One region of the Tepidibacter aestuarii genome, then DNA from elsewhere that is predicted to be linked to it. Evidence: riboswitches for the same ligand, from Rfam matches in the RefSeq annotation. Region 1 holds a riboswitch; each other region holds the start of a gene.
The links. A riboswitch is a leader RNA that binds a small molecule or an ion and turns the genes downstream of it on or off. The one in region 1 is predicted to bind lysine.
Positions count from the first base shown of each region.

Region 2: another riboswitch for lysine. It lies ahead of lysA (diaminopimelate decarboxylase); the one in region 1 lies ahead of lysA (diaminopimelate decarboxylase).
Region 3: another riboswitch for lysine. It lies ahead of kal (3-aminobutyryl-CoA ammonia lyase); the one in region 1 lies ahead of lysA (diaminopimelate decarboxylase).

Region 1 is NZ_OW235315.1:1,206,186-1,214,111, forward strand. It holds gene M2214_RS05830 (N-acetylmuramoyl-L-alanine amidase family protein) at 1-568, opposite strand, end outside; gene M2214_RS05835 (hypothetical protein) at 1,046-1,714, shown strand; gene M2214_RS05840 (hypothetical protein) at 1,808-2,386, opposite strand; lysine riboswitch at 2,696-2,869, shown strand; lysine riboswitch at 3,005-3,170, shown strand; gene lysA (diaminopimelate decarboxylase) at 3,277-4,617, shown strand; gene M2214_RS05850 (aspartate kinase) at 4,639-5,844, shown strand; gene M2214_RS05855 (aspartate-semialdehyde dehydrogenase) at 5,978-6,976, shown strand; gene dapA (4-hydroxy-tetrahydrodipicolinate synthase) at 6,991-7,884, shown strand; gene dapB (4-hydroxy-tetrahydrodipicolinate reductase) at 7,877-7,926, shown strand, end outside.
Region 2 is NZ_OW235315.1:2,285,950-2,293,875, reverse strand. It holds gene leuS (leucine--tRNA ligase) at 1-2,138, shown strand, start outside; lysine riboswitch at 2,198-2,367, shown strand; gene lysA (diaminopimelate decarboxylase) at 2,458-3,747, shown strand; gene ilvA (threonine ammonia-lyase) at 3,978-5,195, shown strand; gene M2214_RS11335 (RidA family protein) at 5,279-5,662, shown strand; gene sdaAB (L-serine ammonia-lyase, iron-sulfur-dependent subunit beta) at 6,137-6,811, shown strand; gene sdaAA (L-serine ammonia-lyase, iron-sulfur-dependent, subunit alpha) at 6,837-7,709, shown strand; gene M2214_RS11320 (D-alanyl-D-alanine carboxypeptidase family protein) at 7,738-7,926, opposite strand, start outside.
Region 3 is NZ_OW235315.1:2,362,913-2,370,838, reverse strand. It holds gene M2214_RS11735 (penicillin-binding transpeptidase domain-containing protein) at 1-2,269, shown strand, start outside; gene minC (septum site-determining protein MinC) at 2,333-2,977, shown strand; gene minD (septum site-determining protein MinD) at 3,005-3,802, shown strand; gene minE (cell division topological specificity factor MinE) at 3,814-4,098, shown strand; gene rodA (rod shape-determining protein RodA) at 4,316-5,407, shown strand; gene mgsA (methylglyoxal synthase) at 5,423-5,833, shown strand; lysine riboswitch at 5,936-6,112, shown strand; gene kal (3-aminobutyryl-CoA ammonia lyase) at 6,244-6,624, shown strand; gene kce (3-keto-5-aminohexanoate cleavage enzyme) at 6,636-7,457, shown strand; gene M2214_RS11695 (3-oxoacid CoA-transferase subunit A) at 7,462-7,926, shown strand, end outside.

The sequences.
Region 1 (7,926 bases):
TATATTCTGTATTATTTTTATAAGGATGATTTATATATTCGCAAAAAGCTTTTATAACTTGTTCGGCATATATTTTCCAATCTTTAAGTAATTTTTCTCTATCATTTTGACTATCTATAAAGCAGTACTCAACTATGTTGGTTATGCAAGACCCTGTATTTCTGTGCATGAAATAGTAATCTTGACCTGAATACTGAGTACTTTTTTTTGAATAAACTCTTCTAGGATATAGTCCAGACTCTACTAATTTATTGAATATTTCATAAGCTAATTTTCCATCATTGTGTATGGAATGAATAACCTCACAACCCTTTCTACCACCTGTATTTATATGATTGCTTATGCAATAAACTGCGTTAGACTCCATAACTATTTTAGCTCTTTCGTTTGGATTAAGGTATATATCAGAGTATCTAGTTATAGTCGCATTAATTCCAATCTCTTCAAATCTTTTAAGTTGATACAAGCTTATATCAAGTACAATATTTTTTTCATAAATATCTTGATAAGAACAACCAGGGTCAACATCTCCATGGCCAGGGTCTATAATTATTAATGGATTACTCATTTTAATCACCTCTTTATATAAGTTTATTCGAAAGCTAAAAGTTCTAAAACTCTATTCTCTTAAGGATAGAGATAAGACCTTAACAGCTTTTAGATTAGCTTAACTAAAAATCCAGCTGGAGCAAAAACTCCACTTGAATTAAGTTTTGTTTTATTTAATATATGTATATGTTTAAATACTTAAATATAGTTTACCAAAAGTATTGAAAAAAAATTAACGAAATCCGGCGGAAACTAAAAAACTTATAAAAAAATACAAAGTTGTTTGTAAAGATTAATCATGATTAGAAACATAAAAAATGTTGTATTTTGAATCTATTGAAGCATGTTTTTGAGTGACAAAAATACATAATATTTTTTTGGAGAAAAAATATCAAAAAAACATGAAATCAAAAAAATAACAATGCTAGAAAAACGAAATAAATGGTGTTAATATTGAATTAAGAAAAGTAAATTTTTAAAAAAAGAGGTGTAAGAAATGCAAAAAAGAGAATTAGTTTATGGTAAAAGAAGAAACCTTATTAGTGAAGTAATTGCTAGTTTAGGTAAGGGCATTAAGGGGCAAATAAAATCATCATCTCCACAGTTTAGTATAGTGGAAAGTATAGGAATGTTAGGATTTTGTTCTATTGTATTTAGTTTGATGAATATGGTTTTTTTAGCTAATCTTTCTTCGAATAATATCATAAATAACATATATAGCTTGACAGAAAATTTTGATTTATCGAAAGGGGTTAGTGTATTTAACTTATCTAACTGGACAAATGTATTTGTAATTGGATCAAAAGCTATATTCATCGAAAGTTTAATGATAATAAGTTTTATAGCTTTAATAAACTTATTATCTAATAAAAAGGTAGATTTTAAGAATCTAATAGTTTCAATAAATATATCGTACATTGTACCTATTGCTTATATATCTTTAGGAATAGTTGCATCAGCTGTATCAGTACAAATTAGTATGATATTATTTATAATAGCAAAGATTACTCAATATAAGTTACTTTATAACTATATTAAGAGTTTAACTGGATTATCTGTATTAAAAACTACTTGTGTATATCCAATGATAATAGTTGCAAGTGAGCTTATAACTGTAGCTTACTTTAAAGAAAGTATTTTTGCTTTAGTTAGTTCAATATTATAAGATTTAAAGATGTGTATGATTTTCATATGCATCTTTTTTTATACACTAAGGGATTATAAAAATTTTGTTCTCTGGATAATATTGATGTAAAAACTACTTATAAATAAATTTAACTTCAGACTGATACAATCTTTTATACAGCTTATACTCCGCCTGTACTTCTCTTGTTGTTATGAAAATATTAGTGAAAAATTCCCATAAAAACACCCATCCACCTATATATATTCCTTCGTGTAAAATATTAAGAAATACGTTTTGTATATCTTTAATAAAAAAATAACCCATACTAAGAAATGAAATAGAAAGAAATAAATACGATAAAGTTTTTTTGTTAAGATTGGATTTGCTCTTTACAAGTCTATCGAGTGCATAGCTGTAATAATTTTTATAGGCTGATAATAAAGCTACTTCTTTCTTTGGATCTTTTTTAGACTCAGGTAAATAAAGAATAATTTGGATATTGAAACTTAAAGGTATATCCTCTGATGAATTTACTACAAAATCATTAAATTCGTCTTCAATATCTCTTTTCTTAAAAGGTGAAGGGTCCCAATCATCATATACATCATCATAATCATCAAGAGACACTTGTATTAAATAAGTATTATTATTTTTATCATATTTATAGTGATTTTGAAAATATCTTTTTTTCCTCATTATATCACCTTTCATTTTTTTATTTGAACAAGTAAATTATTTCTGCCCTTTTGTATAATATAACCTTAATTTATTTTATGCACATTATAACACATTTATTTATCATAGTCCCCAAGTTTTGATAAATTATTTTTGTTTCCACTTTTACTTAAATAGCTGACATATTTACTTCTAACAACTTTATTAAATGCATTTTTTCAGTGGTTCATTTCTGATGATACTAAAATTTAAAACTTTATTTTTAAAAATATTGTTGACTCTCAGTATAATATCTGTTAGAATTCTTTTAAACAATTAATCAGAAAATAAAAAAAAATATAAACAATATGATATAGAGGCCGCGGTTGCAATTAGTACTGCATATGATAGATATATACAGGAAAGGTCCAACCGCCGAAATACATAGATGAATAAATCCTATGTATTGGGACTATGTTGAATAAACATAGTACTGTCTTTAGAAAATAGCCCAATTTTCTAAAGGAGGACTTATCATGTTGGGGCAAAAGGAATAGATGTTTTTGTATAAAACAGTATTTTAGTTTTGTATAAAGCAGTTATGAGTGCCTTTTGCTCATAACTGCTTTTTTATATACAAGGAATTATTACATTTAAAAATAAAAAATATAAACAATATGATATAGAGGCCGCGGTTGTAAAGAGTACAGCATATAAATGTTATAGATTGGAAAGGTCCAACCGCCGAAATACATAGAATTTATGTATTGGGACTATGTTGAATAAGCATAGTACTGTCTTTAGAAAATAGCCCAATTTTCTAAAGGAGGACTTATCATATTGGGGCAAAAGGAATTATTGTTTTTATATAAAATATACTTTGATTTTGTATAAAACAGTCATGAGTACCTTTTGCTCATGACTGTTTTTTTTATTTATAAAAAAGCATGAAAAATGAAAACATATATAAGAGAGGTGACGTTATAATGAAATTATTTGGAACAATGAATATAAATGATATGGGAAATTTTGAAATAGGAAATTGTGATGTAGTTGATTTAGCTAAAGAGTATGGAACTCCACTATATGTAGTAGATGAAGAGTTAGTTAGGGATAATTGCAAATTATTTAATAAAAGTTTTTCGTTGAAAGGAATTAATACTGAAGTAATATATGCTTCTAAAGCATTTTTAAATTTAGCTATATGTAAAATTATAAAAGCTGAAGGGTTATGTTTAGATGTTGTATCTGGTGGAGAACTATATACTGCGTTAAAAGCAAATTTTCCTCCAAATAAAATATATATGCATGGAAATAACAAAACAGAAGAAGAATTAACTTTAGCTATTAAATCAGGTGTAGGTAGAATAATAGTAGATAATAGACAAGAATTAGACTTATTAGAGAGCTTATGTGAAGAATTAGATAAAAAAATAGATGTATTATTAAGAGTAAATCCAGGAATAGAAGCATATACCCATGAGTATATTCAGACTTCTAAAAATGATTCAAAGTTTGGTGAATCAATATTTAGTGATGATATTCATTTTGTAATAAATAAATTTCAAATGAGTGATAGAGTCAATTTAAAGGGATTTCATTGTCATATAGGTTCTCAAATTTTTGAGGAGCAGTCATTTTATTCAAGTGTTTTAGCTATGTTTGAATTTATAAAAGAAATAAAAGATAAGAGTAATTTTACTACTGAAGAATTAAATTTAGGTGGAGGGTTTGGAGTACGCTATACTGATGAAGATGATCAAATTGATATAAAAAAGTGTCTTAATAATATGCTTTTACTAATAAAAGACGTAACACAAAAAATTGGTGTAAAAATTCCAAAGGTAATGATAGAACCAGGACGAGCAATAGTTGCTAATGCAGGAACTACACTTTATAAAATAGGAGGAACTAAAAAAACATATTCAGGTAAGGAGTATATATTTGTTGATGGAGGTATGACTGATAATCCAAGAACAGCTTTATATAATGCTAAGTATGAAGCTGTTGTTGCTAATAAAATGAATTTTGAACATGGAAAAACATATACTGTTGCAGGAAAATGTTGTGAATCTGGGGATATTATAATAAAAAATATTAAACTACCAAAAGTTCAAAGAAATGATGTATTAGCTGTTCTAAGCACAGGTGCATATAATTACAGCATGTCCAGCAATTACAATAGAATTTTAAAGCCGGCAGTAGTATTTGTTAAAGGTGGAGAATCAAGACTTGCTGTTAAAAGAGAAACGTATGAAGATCTTATTAGAAATGATATATTATTTTAAATATTAAAGGGGGCAATTAATATGGCTACAATAGTTCAGAAATACGGTGGAACTTCTGTAGGAAGTATAGATAGAATGAAAGATATTGCAAAAAGAGTGATAGATCAAAGAGAAAAAGGAAATGATGTAGTAGTTGTAGTTTCTGCTATGGGCAAAAGTACTGATAGACTTGTTGAAATGGCTAAAGAAATTTCACAAAATCCATGCAAGAGAGAGTTAGATATGCTTATGTCTACAGGAGAACAAGTGTCTATTTCATTACTATCAATGATATTTAAGGAACAAGGATACAATTCAATATCACTAACTGGTTTTCAAGCAGGAATAAAAACAGAAGGACTGCATACTAAAAATCGTGTTGCAGAAATTAATATTGATATTATAAAAAAACATTTAAAAGAGGGAAAAATAGTTGTTGTAGCGGGTTTTCAAGGTATAAACGAAAATGGTGATATAACTACTTTAGGAAGAGGCGGATCAGATACTACAGCGGTTGCTTTAGCTGCTAAACTTAATTGTACTTGCGAAATATATACTGATGTAGAGGGAATTTATGCTGTTGACCCTAGATCTTATTCGAATGCTAAAAAATTAGACTATATAAGTTATGAGGAGATGATGGAATTGTCAAGCTTAGGAGCTGGAGTAATGGAGACAAGAGCAGTTGAAATTGGATTTAAGTATAATATACCTATTTATGTAGCACTGAATAAAGGAAATAAAAGAGGAACTTATATAAAGGAGTATGATGAAAATATGGAGCAAAAAGTAATAACAGGTCTTACGACTACTGATGATGTTTTGATGATTACTATTAATAATGTTTTATATAATTGTAAAAATATAGCAACTATATTTGACAAATTATCACAAAGTAATGTTAATGTAGATATGATAAGTCAAACAGCACCTAATGATGGATATGTAAATGTTTCTTTTACAACATCTAAAGATGATATATATATTATTCATGATGTAATAAATGAATTGAAAAAAGAAATGAAAGATATAGAAATATCTGAGGAGGCTAGTATAACTAAGATATCTGTTGTTGGAATAGGCATGATGAATCAATCAGGAGTTGCAGCTAAGATGTTTAAAATATTTGCAGATAATGATATTGAATTTAAGCAAGTTACAACTTCTGAGATAAGCATATCTTATACTATAAATTCAAGTGACAAGGGAAAAGCAATAACTGTAATAGCAAAAGAATTTGATTTATAAAATAAAATTGTTACTTTTGAAAAGTAATATATTTTAATTTTAAAGTTATAAGTAATAGAAAATGATTTTATGGAATTAGAGGCTAATAGCCATAATTATATAGTTAAATAAAATTGTAAGAGGGGGAATAAAAATGAAAAAAGTAAATGTTGCTGTAGTTGGAGCTACTGGAATGGTAGGAAGAACATTTTTGAAAGTTTTAGAAGAAAGAGATTTTCCTATAGAAAATCTATATTTAATGGCATCAAAAAGATCAGCTGGCAATACTGTTAATTTTAAAGGAAAAGATTACATAATTGAAGAATTAAGTGAGAGTTCTTTTGATAAAGATATAGATATTGCTTTATTTTCTGCTGGAGGAGAACTTAGTAAAAAATATGCTCCAATAGCTAAAGAAAAAGGAGTGGTTGTAGTAGATAATAGTAGTGCTTGGAGAATGGATAAAGATATTCCACTAGTGGTTCCTGAAGTTAATCCGGAAGATGTCAAAAAACATAATGGAATAATAGCAAATCCTAACTGTTCAACTATTCAAGCGGTAGTACCTTTAAAAGCATTACATGATAAATTTAAAATCAAAAGAATAGTTTACTCAACATATCAAGCTGTTTCTGGATCTGGAGTCAGAGGCATTATGGATTTAGAAGAAGGCTTAAAAGGAAATGAAAATAAACTATACCCTCATCCTATAGCGTATAATGCTCTACCTCATATAGATGTATTTATGGATAATGGATATACAAAAGAAGAAATGAAAATGATAGATGAAACTAAGAAAATATTAAATGATTATGATCTTAAAATAACTGCTACAACAGTAAGAGTTCCAGTGTTATATAGTCATAGTGAATCTGTTAATGTAGAATTTGAAAAAGAATTTGAAGTTGAAGAAGTATTTAATACTTTGAAAAATACTGAAGGAGTAGTTGTTGTTGATAATCTAAAAGAAAATAAATATCCTCTAGCAACAGATGTTGAAGGAAAAGATGAAGTATATGTTGGAAGAATCAGAAGAGATTTTAGTGTAAACAATGGGATTAACATGTGGGTAGTTGCTGATAACATAAGAAAAGGTGCTGCAACTAATACAGTTCAAATAGCTGAGCTTTTAGTAAAATATAATTTAGTATAGAAAGGGTGATTTTAATGTTATTTAAAGGTTCTGGTGTTGCTTTAGTTACTCCTTTTAAAGATGGAAATATAGATTTTAACAAGTTAGAAGAAATTATTGAATACCATATAAAAGAAAAAACAGATGCTTTAATTGTATGTGGTACTACTGGTGAAGCATCTACAATGACTGATGAAGAACAATTAGCAACTATAAAATTTGTAGTTAAAAAAACAAATAAAAGAATTCCTATAATAGCAGGAACGGGATCAAATAGTACAACTCATTCAATACATTTAAGCAAAAAAGCTGAAGAGTATGGAGTTGATGGTCTTTTAGTTATAACTCCATACTATAATAAAGCTACTCAGAAGGGACTTATAGCCCACTTTGAAGCCATTGCAAATTCAGTAAATATACCTATTATAGTTTATAATGTACCAGGAAGAACAGGCGTTAATATAAATCCTTCAACACTTGCTCAAATTGCTAAAATTGAAAATATAGTAGCAGTTAAAGAAGCAAGCGGAGATATATCTCAAGTTGCTGAAATGGCAAGGGTTTGCCCAGAAGGTTTTGGAATATACTCTGGAAATGACGATATGATTCTACCTTTATTATCTTTAGGTGGAATTGGTGTGATTTCGGTAGTTGCTAATATATGTCCTAAAGATACTCATGATTTAGTAGCTAAATACTTTGATGGAGATATAGAAGGATCTAGAAAATTACAACTTGATATGAAAAGTTTAATAGATGCTTTATTTATAGAAGTAAACCCTATTCCTATTAAAACTGCTATGAATTTATTGGGATTTGAAATGGGAACTCTTAGACTTCCACTTGTTGAAATGAGTTCTGATAACTTAGAAGTACTAAAGAAAGAATTGATAAATTATGGATTTAAATTAGGAGGATCAAATGATTAAAGTTATAGTTAATGGTTCTCTTGGAAAAATGGGAAAAGTTTT
Region 2 (7,926 bases), 1.1 Mb from region 1:
TTCATCCGGATAAATGGACAAGAGAAAATATACAAGAGATGAAAGAACAATTAAAACTTTTAGGTCTTAGCTATGATTGGGATAGAGAAGTGGCTACTTGTCTTCCTGATTACTATAAATGGACTCAAGATTTATTTTTAAAGTTCTATGAAAAAGGACTAGCATATAAGAAAAAATCATTCGTTAATTGGTGTCCATCTTGTGAAACGGTTTTAGCTAATGAGCAAGTAGTCGGAGGCGAATGTGAAAGATGTGATTCTGCTGTAATTAAGAAGGACTTAGAACAATGGTATTTAAAGATAACTGATTATGCAGAGGTTCTTTTACAAGATATAGACAAGCTAGATGGATGGCCTGAGAAAGTTAAGATAATGCAAAAAAACTGGATAGGAAAGAGTACTGGAGCAGAGGCTGATTTTGAAATAAAGGGATATGACAAAAAGTTAAAAATATTTACAACAAGACCAGATACTATGTATGGTGTTACTTATATGGTACTAGCTCCAGAACATGAATATGTTGAGGAACTTGTAAAAGGAACAGAATATGAGGCAGCTGTTAAAGAGTTTAAAACTAAAATTCAACATATGAGTGAGATAGAAAGAACTTCTACCGATACTGAAAAAGAAGGTGTGTTCATAGGAAGATACTGTATAAATCCATTAAATGGACAAGAGATTCCTATTTATATAGCTAACTATGTAATGGTAGATTACGGAACAGGAGCTATAATGGCAGTTCCAGCACATGATGATAGAGATGAAGAATTTGCTAAAAAATACGAACTAGAAATAATACCTGTTATAGATGAAGATTCAAAAATGATAAATTCAGAAGAATTCAATGGAATGGATTCTAAAGAAGCTTTTGAAAAAATAGTTGAAAAATTAGAAGAATCTAAAATAGGTAAAAAGACTATAAACTATAGATTAAGAGACTGGTTAATATCAAGACAAAGATATTGGGGTTGTCCTATTCCGATAGTTTATTGTGAAGATTGTGGAACTGTTCCTGTTGAAAGAGAGAATCTACCTGTTGAATTACCAACTGATGTTGAATTTACAGGAAAAGGACAATCTCCTTTAATAACTTCTGAAAGCTTTATGAATACAACGTGTCCTAAATGCTCAAAGCCAGCTAGAAGAGAAATGGATACTATGGATACATTCATAGATTCATCTTGGTATTTCTTAAGATATATAGATGCTAGAAATGAAAATGAAGCTTTCGATAAAGAGCTAGTACAAAAGTGGATGCCTGTTGACCAATATATAGGAGGAGTAGAACACGCTATACTTCACCTGCTTTACTCAAGATTCTTCGTTAAGGTTTTAAAGGATTTAGATATGGTAGATTTTGATGAGCCATTTAAGAACTTATTAACTCAAGGAATGGTATTAAAAGAAGGAGCTAAAATGTCAAAGTCTAAAGGTAATGTAGTTAGTCCTTTAGAGATAATTGAAAAATATGGAGCGGATACTGCTAGATTATTCGTATTATTTGCTGCACCTCCTGAGAGAGATTTAGATTGGTCTGAACAAGGTGTAGAAGGATGTTATAGATTTATAAATAGAGTATTTAGATTAGTAGAAGAGTTAAAGGATTGTGTAAATGCAGAGACTAATCTTGAAAATTTATCTAAAGAAGATAAACAAGCTAGATTTGTTATACATTCTACAATCAAAAAAGTTACTGATGACATATCTGGTAAATTTGGATTCAATACTGCAATATCTGCTCTTATGGAGCTTGTTAATGAGATGTACAAGTATAAAGAAAATGAAAATAGAAAAGAAGGTATACTAAAAGAAGGTATAGAAGCTATAGTAACTATAATCTCACCATTTACACCACACGTTGGAGAACAACTTTGGAGTATTATAGGAAAAGAAGGAAGTGCATCAGAAATATCATGGCCTGAGTATGATGAAACTGCTCTTGTTAAGGATGAGATAGAAGTTGTTGTTCAAATTAATGGTAAGGTTAGAGGTAAGTTAAACTTAAGTGCTAATGTTACAAGAGAAGAAATGCAAGAAAAGGCATTAGCAGATGAAAAAATAAAAGAACTTACTGAAGGCAAGGAAATAGTTAAAGTTATAGCTGTTCCTAAAAAATTAGTTAATATAGTTGTAAAATAAAAAAAGTTGGACATTGTGACTTAATTGTGATACAATTTTAAAAAAATAAAATATTAATAACCTAAGGTAGAGGAGCCGCAATTAATATTAGTTTTATGGAGCTGGCAAGCTTTGAAGTAAGACGAAAGGAATTGTGGCCGAAGATAAATGATATGCAAAGTCATTTTTCTGGCTGTATGCAAAATATGTATGCAGCTGTCATCGGTTTCGATGGAGAGCTACAGAGGTTTTGTTTGAGTATATTAAAACAGCTTGAGCATTCCTTTGGGGTGCTTAGGCTGTTTTTTATTTATACTCAAAAAATAGGGGTGTGATTTAGATGAGGTTATTTGGAAATTACAATGTTAAAGAAAATGAGATGTATATACATGATTTTAAGTTATCTGATATAGCTAAAGAGTTCAAAACTCCTTTATATGTATATGATGAAGAGTTAGTAAGAAACAACATAAGAAAATTCAAGCAAAACTTTGAATGTTCAGGTAAAAATATAGTAGCATATGCGGGCAAGGCTTTTTTAACACCATATATGTGTTCTATATTAAAAGAAGAAGGTGCTTATTTAGATGTAGTATCTGGAGGAGAATTATATGTAGCTAAATACTCAGGCTTTCCTATGAAAAATATTATTTTCCATGGAAATAACAAAAGTAAAAATGAGATAGTTATGGGAATTGATTATGGAGTTGGAAGGTTTGTTGTAGATAATTTTACAGAACTTAAAATGATAGATGAAATAGCGGGTCAAAAAAATAAAAAAATAAATGTGTTGATTAGGATATCACCAGGTGTTGATTCTAATACACATGAATATATAAAAACTGGTGTTATAGATACAAAATTTGGATTCAGTATGAATGAAAAAGATTATTTAGGAGCTGTTAGAAACTGTTTAGAATATAAAAATATAAATCTTTTAGGTATTCATTGTCACGTTGGGTCTCAAATATGTGAGGTTGAGACTTACATAAACTTATCTAATGTTATGATGAATATAATAAAAGAGATTAAGGAAATTTTTAATTATACTATAGAAGAATTTGATATAGGAGGTGGATTTGGAGTTTATTATAATGAAGATACAAATCCAACAGATATAAGAAATTATACAGATACTATATTAAATTCTACAGAATCAAATGCGATCAATATGAATATAAAAATGCCAAGAATAATAATAGAACCAGGAAGATCTATTATAGCTAATTCTGGTGTTACTATTTACGAGGTTGGAGCTATAAAAAATATAAAAGGAGTTAGAAAATATGTATCTGTAGATGGAGGAATGACGGATAATATAAGACCTGCTCTTTATAAGGCAGAGTATGAGGTTGCATTGACTAACAGGGTTGAAGATAGATTTGTTGAAAAAGTTACTGTATGTGGAAAGTGTTGTGAAAGTGGAGATATATTGATAAGGGATGTCGATCTTCCTAAAGTTAATGAGGGAGATTTGTTGACAATAATGTCTACAGGAGCTTATGGATATTCTATGGCAAGTAACTATAATATGGCTCTAATACCTGGTGTTGTATTCGTAAATAAGGGCGAATACAAGCTTGTTTGCAAGAGACAAGACTACAATGATTTGATAAAAAATTGCATATAAAAATATAATAAAAACGTAAAATAATGAAATTTAAACCGGCTAAAACTAGTGTGAAAAGACTATAAAAAAACGAAAAACACTGTCCAGTTCCTGTGAACAACAGTGTTTTTTATTTGGAATATAATAGTTCGATAAATTATAAAATTGTGAAAACGATTTTCTTGTTGATTTTTAGCAAAATACGATGTAAAATACATGTTGTGGAATAATTAACTTAAGGAGTGATAATAATGGCGAAAGTTACTTTAGAAGATGTTAAAAAAGCAAGAGAAGCAATTAGTGGTATAGCAGTTAAAACTAAATTATTAGAATGTACAGCTCTTAGTAATATGAGCAATAATAGAGTATTTTTAAAATTAGAAAACTTACAAAAGACAGGATCTTTCAAAATAAGAGGGGCTGTTAATAAAATAGCTAACTTAACTGAAGAAGAAAAGCAATGTGGAGTTATAGCATCAAGTGCAGGAAACCATGCACAAGGAGTTGCTTTAGGAGCTAAGATGAATGGAATTAAAGCTACTATAGCTATGCCTGCGACTGCGCCACTTGCAAAGGTAGCTGCTACTAAGTCTTATGGAGCAGAAGTTGTATTAAACGGACTTGTATATGATGATGCTTATGCAAAGGCTGTAGAAATACAAAAAGAAACAGGAGCTACATTCCTTCACCCATTCAATGATCCATACGTTATAGCAGGACAAGGAACTATAGCGCTTGAAATATTTGAAGATCTTGAAAACGTTGACATAATATTAGCGCCAATCGGTGGTGGCGGTATAATATCTGGTATTGCTGTTGCTGCAAAAGCATTAAATCCAAAAGTTAAGATAATAGGTGTTCAATCAGAAAATATAGGTTCTATGAAGGCATCAAGAGAAGCTGGAGAAGTTACAACATTCTTTAAAGCTCCAACAATAGCTGATGGTATAGCTGTAAAGACTCCTGGAGATTTAACTTTTGAAATAATAGAAGAGTTCGTAGATGAAATAGTAACTGTAACTGAAGAAGAAATAGCTCAAGCAATTCTTTTCTTAACAGAAAAAGATAAGATAGTTGCCGAAGGTGCTGGTGCTGTTTGTACAGCTGCTATAATGAGTGGTAAAGTAAAAGAAACTAATAAGAATGTAGTTGGAGTAATTTCTGGCGGAAACATAGATGTAAATATGCTTTATAGAATAATAGATAAAGGATTAGAAAAAGAAGGAAGAAGATTATGCTTTAATACTATACTTCCAGATAAGTGTGGAGAAATGTTAAAGTTCATAAACTTAATAGCTGAAACTAAGGCTAATATACTTCATATAAACCAAAGTAGAATGGGTAATGAAGTTCTTTTAGGAACTCAAGAGGTAGATATAGTTCTTGAAACTTTTGATAATGATCATATAAAAGATATAATATCTAAGGTTGAAGAAAATGGATACCAAGTAAAAGTTAAAAATAAATAATATAAACTAAAATTTACCTTTTATTATTATAAATTTATAGTATAATTAAAATAAATCAAAGATTTTTTTAGGAGGGTTTTAACATGAACAATCAAGTAATTCATACAGATAATGCACCAAAGGCTATAGGACCATATTCTCAAGCTGTAAAGGCTGGAAACTTATTATTCGTATCTGGACAAGTTCCATTTGACCCAGCTACTATGGAAGTAGTTGAAGGTGGAGTTAAAGAGCAAACTGCTAGATCATTAGAAAATGTAAAAGCTATATTAGCTGAAGCAGGAGCTACTTTTGCAGATGTAGTAAAGAGTACTGTATTCATTAAAGATATGAATGAATTTGGACAAATCAACGAAGTATACGCTGAGTACTTCGGAGAAAACAAGCCAGCTAGAGCTTGTGTAGAAGTTGCTAGACTTCCAAGAGACGTTAAAGTTGAAATTGAAGTTATAGCAGTTGTAAAATAATAAAATATTTAATTTAAGACTGTTAGCATTATAATGCTAACAGTCTTTTTTTTATACTTATAACTTAATGTTTTTTTCTTAGATTATATGTGAGTTATCAAAACTATCTATGGAAATACTATTCATATAACGATATTCTCAATACAACTAAGTTTTATAGGAAAATATCTAAAAATCTATAAAAAGTAAATTATTTAAGATGAATAAAAAATTATAGAAAAATATAATTTTTTAAAACTTATTTTATTATATCAAGAATAAAGTAGATGTAAAAAAGTAAAAAATAATGTATGGAAAACGATTTATTATATTTATAAATATAAAATATTATTAATAAATTACAAAATATAATAAAATTAATAATAAAATGCGTGTAATATATTGAAAAAAAATATAGTATAATGATATTTTTTGTAGTATAATTAATTTGTAATAATTAAACTATCATATTGTGTAATTTGAAAGGAGAAACTAATGAAAGACTATAGTGTTTTTGATGTAGTAGGGCCTAATATGATCGGACCTTCAAGTTCTCATACAGCAGGTGCTGCAAAGCTAGGAAGTATGGCAAGAAAAATGGCAGGGGGAAGTGTTAAAAAAGTAAAGTTCTTACTTCATGGATCTTTTGCTCAAACTTATAAGGGTCATGGTACTGATAAGGCTCTTGTAGGAGGAATATTAGGATTTTCTCCGGATGATGACAGAATAAAAACATCATTTGAAATAGCTAAAGAAAGAGGATTAGAGTTTGAAATGATTCCAACAGATTTAGGAGATGATAAACATCCTAATACTGTTAAGTTTATAATAGAGACTGATGATAATAGAAATGTAGAAGTTATGGGAGCTTCAATTGGAGGCGGAAATATAAAAATAACTGAATTAAATGGATTAGCGATACAATTTACGGGAGCATATCCAACTTTAGTAGTTAAACAATGGGATTTACCAGGAGCTGCAGCTCATATAACTAATTGTGTTGCTGACAACAATATTAATATAGCATTTATGAGTATATATAGAGAAGAAAAAGGAAATGAAGCTTTTACTATAATAGAGGCTGATGACAAAATTGATTCTAATGTAATAGTTGATATAAAGTCTAATAATAAGTTAATACAGGATGCATTTATAATAGAAGAAATGTAAATATTGTAGGGAAAAGGTGATATTTATGAATTTTACTAATGGTAAAGAATTATTAGATATATGTGAGAAGCAAAATAAGACAATATATGAAGTTTGTATAGAGAGAGAAATAGATTTAACTTCAAAGACTAGAGAAGAAATAATGGAAAGAATGTCTCGTAGTTTAGAGATAATGAAAAATTCTATTAATAAGAGTATAACAGAAGATATAAAGTCAGTTGGAGGTCTTATAGGCGGAGAAGCAAAGCTTATAAGAAATAGATTAGAAACTAGTAAAACTGTATGTGGGTCTTTAATGTCAAAAGCTATAAGTGCTGCTATGGGAGTTTTAGAGGTTAATGCTTCTATGGGTCTTATCGTTGCCGCACCTACAGCAGGGTCGTGTGGAATACTTCCTGCTGCTATAATAACAGTTGCTGAGGAATACGGATTAAGCGATGAAGATATGTTAAATGCAATATTTGCTGGAGCTGCTATAGGAGCTATAATAACAAGAAATGCTACTGTTGCAGGAGCAGAAGGCGGATGTCAAGCGGAAACTGGTGCAGCGGCAGCTATGGCAGCAGCTGGTGTAGTTGAGATGATGGGAGGTAGCCCAAGACAAGCTATACATGCAGCATCTACTACATTAAAGAATATAATGGGACTTGTATGTGATCCGATAGCTGGACTTGTAGAGGCTCCATGTCAAAAGAGAAATGCTATAGGAGTTGCAAATGCATTAATATCTGCTGAAATGGGACTTGCTGGAGTTGAAAGTATAATACCATTTGATGAGGTTGTTGAATCTATGTATAAAGTAGGAAAAGCTCTTCCTATGGAGCTTAGAGAAACAGCTTTAGGTGGTGTAGCAGCTACTTGCACAGGATGTAGTATAACTAAAAGAGTATTTGGATAAAAATAAGGTGCTGGGAATTCCCAACACCTTATTTTTTTCTTTTATTTATGTATCTTACCAAAAGCATTATAGAAAAAATTACTAATGATATTAATAGCATTATTTTGACTACAGACCATAATATTCTTAATATTTTATTTATGTCTACATTAAATAATATAGAGTTTATATCTTCTAATGCAACCAGGTTAACAGAAGATATTACTTTGCCATTTCT
Region 3 (7,926 bases), 1.2 Mb from region 1:
TGAAAATGGATATTATCCTCCTATATACGTTTCAAAATGGGAGTTTGCAGAAAATGTTAAAAAAGCTCAATGGTTGTATAGATATAGAATAAAAGAAGAGAATATAAGTGCAGAAGATGCATTTGGTAAATTGAAGGAATATTTTGATGTTTCTGATGATTTAAATAATGATGAAGCTAGAAAAATACTTTTATTTAGAGATTTGCTGAAGTCTCAGGGATATTTGCAGTACCAGCCTATAAAGCTTGCAATTGATGTTAAAAAAGAGACAGTTGCAGAAATAGAGGAACTTGCAATAGAGCTTCCAGGGGTTAGTATAGAAACTGAGCCTATCAGGTATTATCCAAATGAAAATTTAGCATCTCATATACTTGGACAAATAGGTAAAATATCTCAACAAACAGAAATAGATACTTATACTACAGATAAAGGATATAGTATAAGTGATATGATAGGAAAAACTGGTATTGAAAAAACGTTTGAAGATAAGCTCCATGGAGAAAAAGGATTTAAAAAAGTTGTAGTTGATTCAGCTGGAAGGCTAATAGAGAAGATAGAGATACAGTCTCCTAAAGCTGGAGATACTGTTTACTTAACAATAGACAAGGATTTACAGAAAGTAGCAGAAGATTCTCTTGAAAAATTATTAAAAACAATACAGGTTGGAGGAACATATGAAAGTCCTTGGGGAAATTATAGATTAAACGACGGTAAAAAAATATATAATAAAGCTACTTCAGGTGCTGTTGTTGCACTTGATGTTAAAACTGGAGAGGTTCTAGCTATGGCTAGTTATCCAGATTACGATCCTAATTTATTTGCAACGGGTATAACGACTGAGGATATGAACAGCCTTCTTCCTAAAAATAAAAATAATCCACTAGCAGCTAAACCTCTTTACAATATAGCAACAATGACTTTTGTTCAGCCTGGTTCTGTATTTAAGATGATAACTGGACTTGCTGCTATAGATAATGGTCTAGATCCAAATTATGAAATATATGATAAAGGGCGTATAATGCTTGGAAATAAGTCATTTGGATGTTGGATATGGAATGAAAGAAGAGGAAGTCATGGAGCTACAAATTTATACAAAGCAATAGAGCAGTCTTGCAACTATTATATGTACAGTGTAAGTGTGGGATATGATTATGCTAAAGAAAAACCTCTTCCTGTTAAAATGAATGTAGATGAGATACTTAGATATGCAAGATTATTTGGACTTGATGAAAAAACTGGAATTGAAATAGAAGAAATTCCTGGTAAGGTTCCCAACCCAGAAGATAAATTTGAAACTACTAAAAGATCTCTTAAATATGCTCTTGATAGAAAACTCAAAACTTACTTTGACGATATAACTGGTGAAGATAATCAAGAATATGAAAAAAGAATAGGTAAAATAGTTAGTTGGATGGCCGAAAATCCAGGTAGAGGCACTTTGTTAAAGAGACTAGAAGATTTACACATAAAAGAAGATAAAGTAGCCGAAGTTGCTGATTTAATTAAGTATAGTTATTTTAATCAAGCTAAGTGGACTACAGGAGATACATTTAATATATCTATAGGTCAAGGTGCAAATTCATATACACCACTTCAAATGGCAAATTATATATCTGGACTTGTCAATGGAGGATATAAGAATAAAGTTACTGTAGTTGATAAAATAGAGTCTTATGATAAAATGAATATAGATAAAGTTGATCTTGAAAGAGAAAAAATACCTTTAAATGATAACTCAAACTTGGAAGAAATTAAAAAGGCTATGTTAAGAGTTACTCAGCAGGGAACTGCGAAAAAGGTATTTGGTCAATTTCCTGTTAAGGTTGGGGCAAAAACTGGTACTGCACAAAAAAGTGGTAGAATTCCAACTGCTGATGAAGTTGAATATTTAATTTCTCATATGTCAAGTTATGGGGTTAACACTCAGGAAGCTTTAGCTCTTGCAGATGAGTATGAAAAAGCAGAAGATAGTAAGTACAGCAAGGATTATTATATAAGAAAAGCTTTGTACAAGCTAAATCCACGTCTTACTTATGATGAAATAAATAGATTTAAGGACACTTATGATAACTTTGCTTGGTTTGTGTCGTTTGCACCTTATGATGATCCTGAAATAGCTGTTGTATCACTTATATTCCAAGGTGGACATGGAGGGTATGCAGCTCCGGTAGCTAGGGATATAATGGTTGAGTATTTTGGACTTACAAAGAATGAAGATGATTATGACGTTAAAGAAAAACTAAATATAAAGGAAGAATTAAAACGATAAAAAGAAGGATTTATATAGTTTTTGAAGAATAATAAAAATATATAATCTTTTGGAGGAAATCATATGGCTTTAGGAGATGTAATAGAATTTAAAGGAAATAAAAGAAATTTAAAAAGAGATAATGTAGAATTTAAAGGAAGTAAAAAAGGCTTAGTCATAAATATAAAAAATTGTGATGACTTTGAAACAGTTAAACAAGAAATAATGCAAAAAATTGAATGCGCTGGAAGATTTTTTATAGGAGCAAAAATAGCTTCTGTCAATAGTGATACAATTACAGATCTTCAGCAAATAGAGCTTAAAGAAGTTATAAGTAATAAATTTCAAATAGAATTTGTGGAAGAAGAATCAATATTTGATGGAATAAATGAAGGTCAAACTAAATTTGTTAAAACTACTTTAAGATCTGGAATGAAGATTGAGTTTAAAGGAAATGTAGTTGTTATAGGAGATGTAAATCCAGGAGCTCAAATAGTAGCTTATGGTAATGTCATTATAATGGGATGCTTAAGAGGAGTTGTTCATGCAGGCGCTAATGGAAATAAAGATGCCTTTGTTGTTGCATATGATTTAAATCCTATGCAACTTAGGATTGATAATTTAATATCTATAGCTCCTGATGAAGAATTTCAAAAGCCTAATTATCCTGAAATAGCCTTTATAAAGGATAATTTCATAGTAATAGAGCCATATTTAAATAAAAGATAGTTAATATGCACGAATGGGGGTAGTATTGTGGGTGAAGTTATTGTAATTACATCAGGGAAAGGTGGAGTTGGAAAGACTACGACTAGTGCTAACTTAGGAACAGCTCTTAGCCTTTCTGGTAAAAAAACTGTAGTGGTTGATGCTGATATTGGTCTTAGAAATTTAGATGTTGTAATGGGTCTTGAAAATAGAATTGTTTATGATATTGTAGATGTAGTTGAAGGGACTTGTAGGTTAAAGCAAGCACTTATAAAGGATAAGAGATTTGAAAATTTATATCTTTTACCTGCTGCTCAAACTAGAGATAAAAATGCCATAACTCCAGAACAGATGAAGAAGCTTTGTGATTCATTAAAAGAATCATTTGATTATGCATTAATTGATTGTCCTGCGGGAATTGAGCAAGGATTTAAAAATGCAATAGCTGGAGCAGATAGAGCATTAGTAGTTACAACTCCTGAAGTGTCTGCGGTTAGAGATGCAGATAGAATAATAGGACTTTTAGAGGCTAATGAAATACATGATCCAGAACTAATAATCAACAGAATAAGACTTGAGATGGTTAAGCGCGGAGATATGATGGATATGGAAGATATAATAGATATATTAGCTATAGATTTATTGGGAGTTATACCTGATGATGAAAGTGTTATAATATCTACTAATAAAGGGGAACCTGCTGTTACTGATTCTAAATCATTAGCTGGACAAGCGTATAGAAATGTTTGTCAAAGAATAATGGGTGAACAAGTTCCGTTTTTAAGTATGGAGACACAAGATTCTTTTATGAATAAGTTGAAAAAAATATTTGGCATTGCTAGATAGGGGGGGAAGCTTTGTTAGATTTATTTAAGATGTTTGGAAATGAATCTAAGACTAGCAAGAATGTAGCAAAAGAAAGGCTTAAATTAGTGCTGGTTCATGATAGAGTAGATTGTTCTTCCAAATTTCTAGATATGATAAAAGGAGACATTATAAATGTTATATCTGAATACATAGAAATTGATGAAAGTGGCTTAGAGGTTAGAGTTGCAAAGTCAAGAAATTCAGATGATGATGCTCCTATGTCTGCACTTGTTGCAAACATACCGATAAGAAAAGTAAAAGAAGGAATAAGATAAAAATATTATTGGGGAATCCGTATAGGATTTCCCAATAATATTTTTATGGACAAGAAAATTGTATAATTTTCAAATTATGTATAACATTAGTGAAATAACTACATTTGCAACTATTTTTAAGCAACAGAGTCGGAAGATTTGTTGGCGCCATGAGTCAGCGCGCAGCGACTAGACTAATTTTTTTAAGTAGGTGAAGACATTGAAGATAGAATTAAAAATGTTTAAGGATATTGATTGGATATTAGTTGCCACTGTAATAGCAATATTTTCAATAGGAATGGTTATTATAAGTAGTGCAACACATGTTAATGATTCAGGAAGTTTTAGACAGCTTAAAGTGCAAGCTTTATCATTTGTGATAGGTTTGGTTGTAATATTTGTTATGCTATTGTTTGACTATAATAATATAGGAAAATACCATAAGTATATATATGGGTTCAATATATTTTTGCTATTAGCGGTTTATATTCCCGGTTTAGGGGTGTCTCATGCAGGTGCTACTTCATGGATTAAATTAGGACCAATAGATATTCAAACATCAGAAATAGTTAAGTTAGGGTTTATAATAAGCTTTGCTAAATTTTTGGAAAATAAAAAAAATAAGTTAAACACATTTAAAGATTTGTTACCTATAATCGCATATGCAGCACCTATATTGTTGTTGATTTTAAAACAACCCGATTTAGGAACTGCAATAGTATTTATATCTATAATATTTGGTATGACATTTGTTTCGGGACTTAATTATAAGATAATAGCTTATACGTCCATTACTGCTATAGTATCTATACCTATAGTATATAATTTTTTAAAACCGCATCAAAGAGTTAGAATAGATGCTTTTTTACATCCCGGGGATCCGAAATACCCTGGAAATTATCAGGTTATTCAGTCTATGGTAGCAATAGGATCTGGAAAGATATTTGGAAAAGGTCTTTTTAAAGGAACTCAAAATCAATATAATTTCCTTCCTGTACAGGAAACAGATTTTATATTCGCTGTATTAGGAGAAGAATTAGGCTTAATCGGTGGAGTTGTATTAGCACTGTTGTTTTCCTTGTTTTTAAATAGAATACTTAAAATAGCAAAGAATGCAAAGGATTTTTATGGAACTTTAATAACAATAGGCGTATTATTTATGTTCTTGTATCAAATTATTCAAAATATAGGAATGGCTATAGGACTTATGCCTGTTACTGGAGTTACTCTTCCTTTTGTTAGTTATGGTGGGAGTTCTTTGGTTACTAGTATGATGGCTCTTGGTATAGTATTAAATGTATCTATGAGAAGAAAAAAGATAAACTTTTAAAGGAAGTGTATATATATGAATATAGCTTTAATAGCTCATGACAGGAAAAAAGAAACTATGGTTAATTTTACAATAGCATATAAAGATATATTAGAAAAACACAATTTGTATGCTACTGGAACTACAGGACTTAGAATTCAAGAGGGATCTGGACTTCAAGTAAATAGATTTTTATCTGGGCCATTAGGAGGAGACCAACAAATCGGTGCAAAAATTGCAGAAGAAGATATGGATTTAGTTATATTTTTAAGAGATGCATTAGAGTCTCAGCCTCATGAGCCAGATATACAAGCTTTAATAAGGTTGTGCGATGTACATTATGTTCCAGTAGCTACTAACTTAGCAAGTGCTGAGATATTTATAAAAGCTATTGAAAGAGGAGATTTAGATTGGAGAAGTGTAAGAAAAACTAACATGTTCAAATAATTAAGCAAAAATATGCTATCTAGATTCTAGATAGCATATTTTTTTTGCATATAAATAGATATTTAATCATATTTATTAGTGTAAAGGAAAAACTTAATTATTTGCATGAATAGAGGCCGCAGGAAAAAGGGTAATTTTTAATTTTAAGGAGAAGAACCTCTGATATTAAAGATGAATGGTTTTCTTGCCGAAAGAATTTGTTTGTTCTTAAATGAGTTCTTGGGTACAAAGTGCATAGCTTTGTAACTGTCATTTATATTATGATGTGCTATTTATGTGGTGGGAATAAAGATTTTCATTGCGTAAATTAGCACTATTTTAAAGCGTTGAAAATAATTATTTTCAACGCTTTTTATCGCTAAGTAAATTATAAAGAAAGTAAATTTTTTAAACAAAAAGGGGGATGAATTATGGATGTTTTGATAAGAGTTAGAATGAGCTTACATGATGCACATTATGGAGGAAACTTAGTTGATGGAGCAAAGATGCTTCAGCTATTTGGAGATGTAGCTACAGAACTTTTGATTAGAAATGATGGAGATGAAGGTCTTTTTAAAGCATATGACAATGTTGAGTTTTTAGCACCTGTCTATGCGGGTGACTATATAGAGGCATATGGGCGTATAGTGAGTGAAGGCAATTCTTCTAGAAAGATGATATTTGAAGCTAGAAAGGTTGCAGTTCAAAGACCAGATATAAATGATTCTGCTGCAGATATACTAGATGATCCTATAGTTGTGTGTAGAGCAAGTGGAACTTGTGTTGTTCCAAAAGATAAGCAGAGAAGATAAGGAGGTAAAATATGGATAAGTTAATTATAACTGCAGCTATATGTGGTGCAGAGGTTACAAAGGCTCATAACCCTACGGTTCCGTATACTGTTAAAGAGATAGGAGATGAAGCGCAAAGGGCTTATGAAGCTGGAGCCAGTATAATACATCTGCATGTAAGAGAAGATAATGGACAACCAACTCAAAATATAGAAAGATTTAGAGCTTGTATAAATGAGATTAAAAATAGATGCCCAGACGTTATAATACAACCGTCTACTGGTGGCGCAGTTGGTATGAGTAATGAAGAAAGACTTCAACCTATATATTTGGATCCAGAAATGGCAACACTTGATTGTGGAACATGTAATTTTGGAGGAGACGATATATTTGTAAATTCTGAAAACACGATTAAAGAGTTTGCAATTAAAATGAAAGAGATTAATATAAAGCCTGAAATAGAAGTATTTGACAAAGGTATGATAGATACAGCTATAAGGCTTTTTAAGAAAGGATATATAGATGACAATATGCATTTTAACTTTGTTATGGGAGTTAATGGAGGAATAAGTGCAAGTTGTAGAGATTTATTATTTTTAAAGGGAAGTATACCTAAAAATGCGACTTTTACTGTTGCTGGAATTGGAAGATATGAATTTGAAATGGCAGCTCTATCAATACTTTTAGGCGGTCATGTTAGAGTTGGGTTTGAAGATAATGTGTACATATCAAAAGGTGTTTTAGCTAAGTCAAATGCAGAGTTAGTTGAAAAGGCAGTTAAAATATCTAAAGTATTAGGAAGAGAGATAGCTTCTTGTGATGAAGCTAGAAAAATACTTAAACTCAAGGGGTGAGAATATGAATAAGGTAGTTGATGTAGATTCTTTAAAAAGCTTATTCAAAGATGGAATTACTATTATGATAGGTGGATTCTTAGGATGTGGAACACCAGAGAAACTGATTGATCTATTAATAGATATGAATATAAAAGATTTGACTATTATAGGTAATGATACAAGTTTTGTTGACAAAGGGATTGGAAGACTTATTGCTAATAATCAAGTAAAAAAAGTTATAGCATCTCATATAGGAACTAATGCTGAAACGGGAAGATTGATGAATGAGGGAAAAATGGAGGTTGAATTATCTCCACAGGGGACTTTGATTGAAAGAATAAGAGCTGGTGGGTTTGGCCTTGGAGGTGTACTTACTGAGACTGGGATTGGAACTTTAGTAGAAGAAAATAAGCAGAAAATAAATATACATGAAAAAGAATATTTGTTAGAGCTTCCTCTTAAGGCTGATATAGGTCTGATTAAGGGA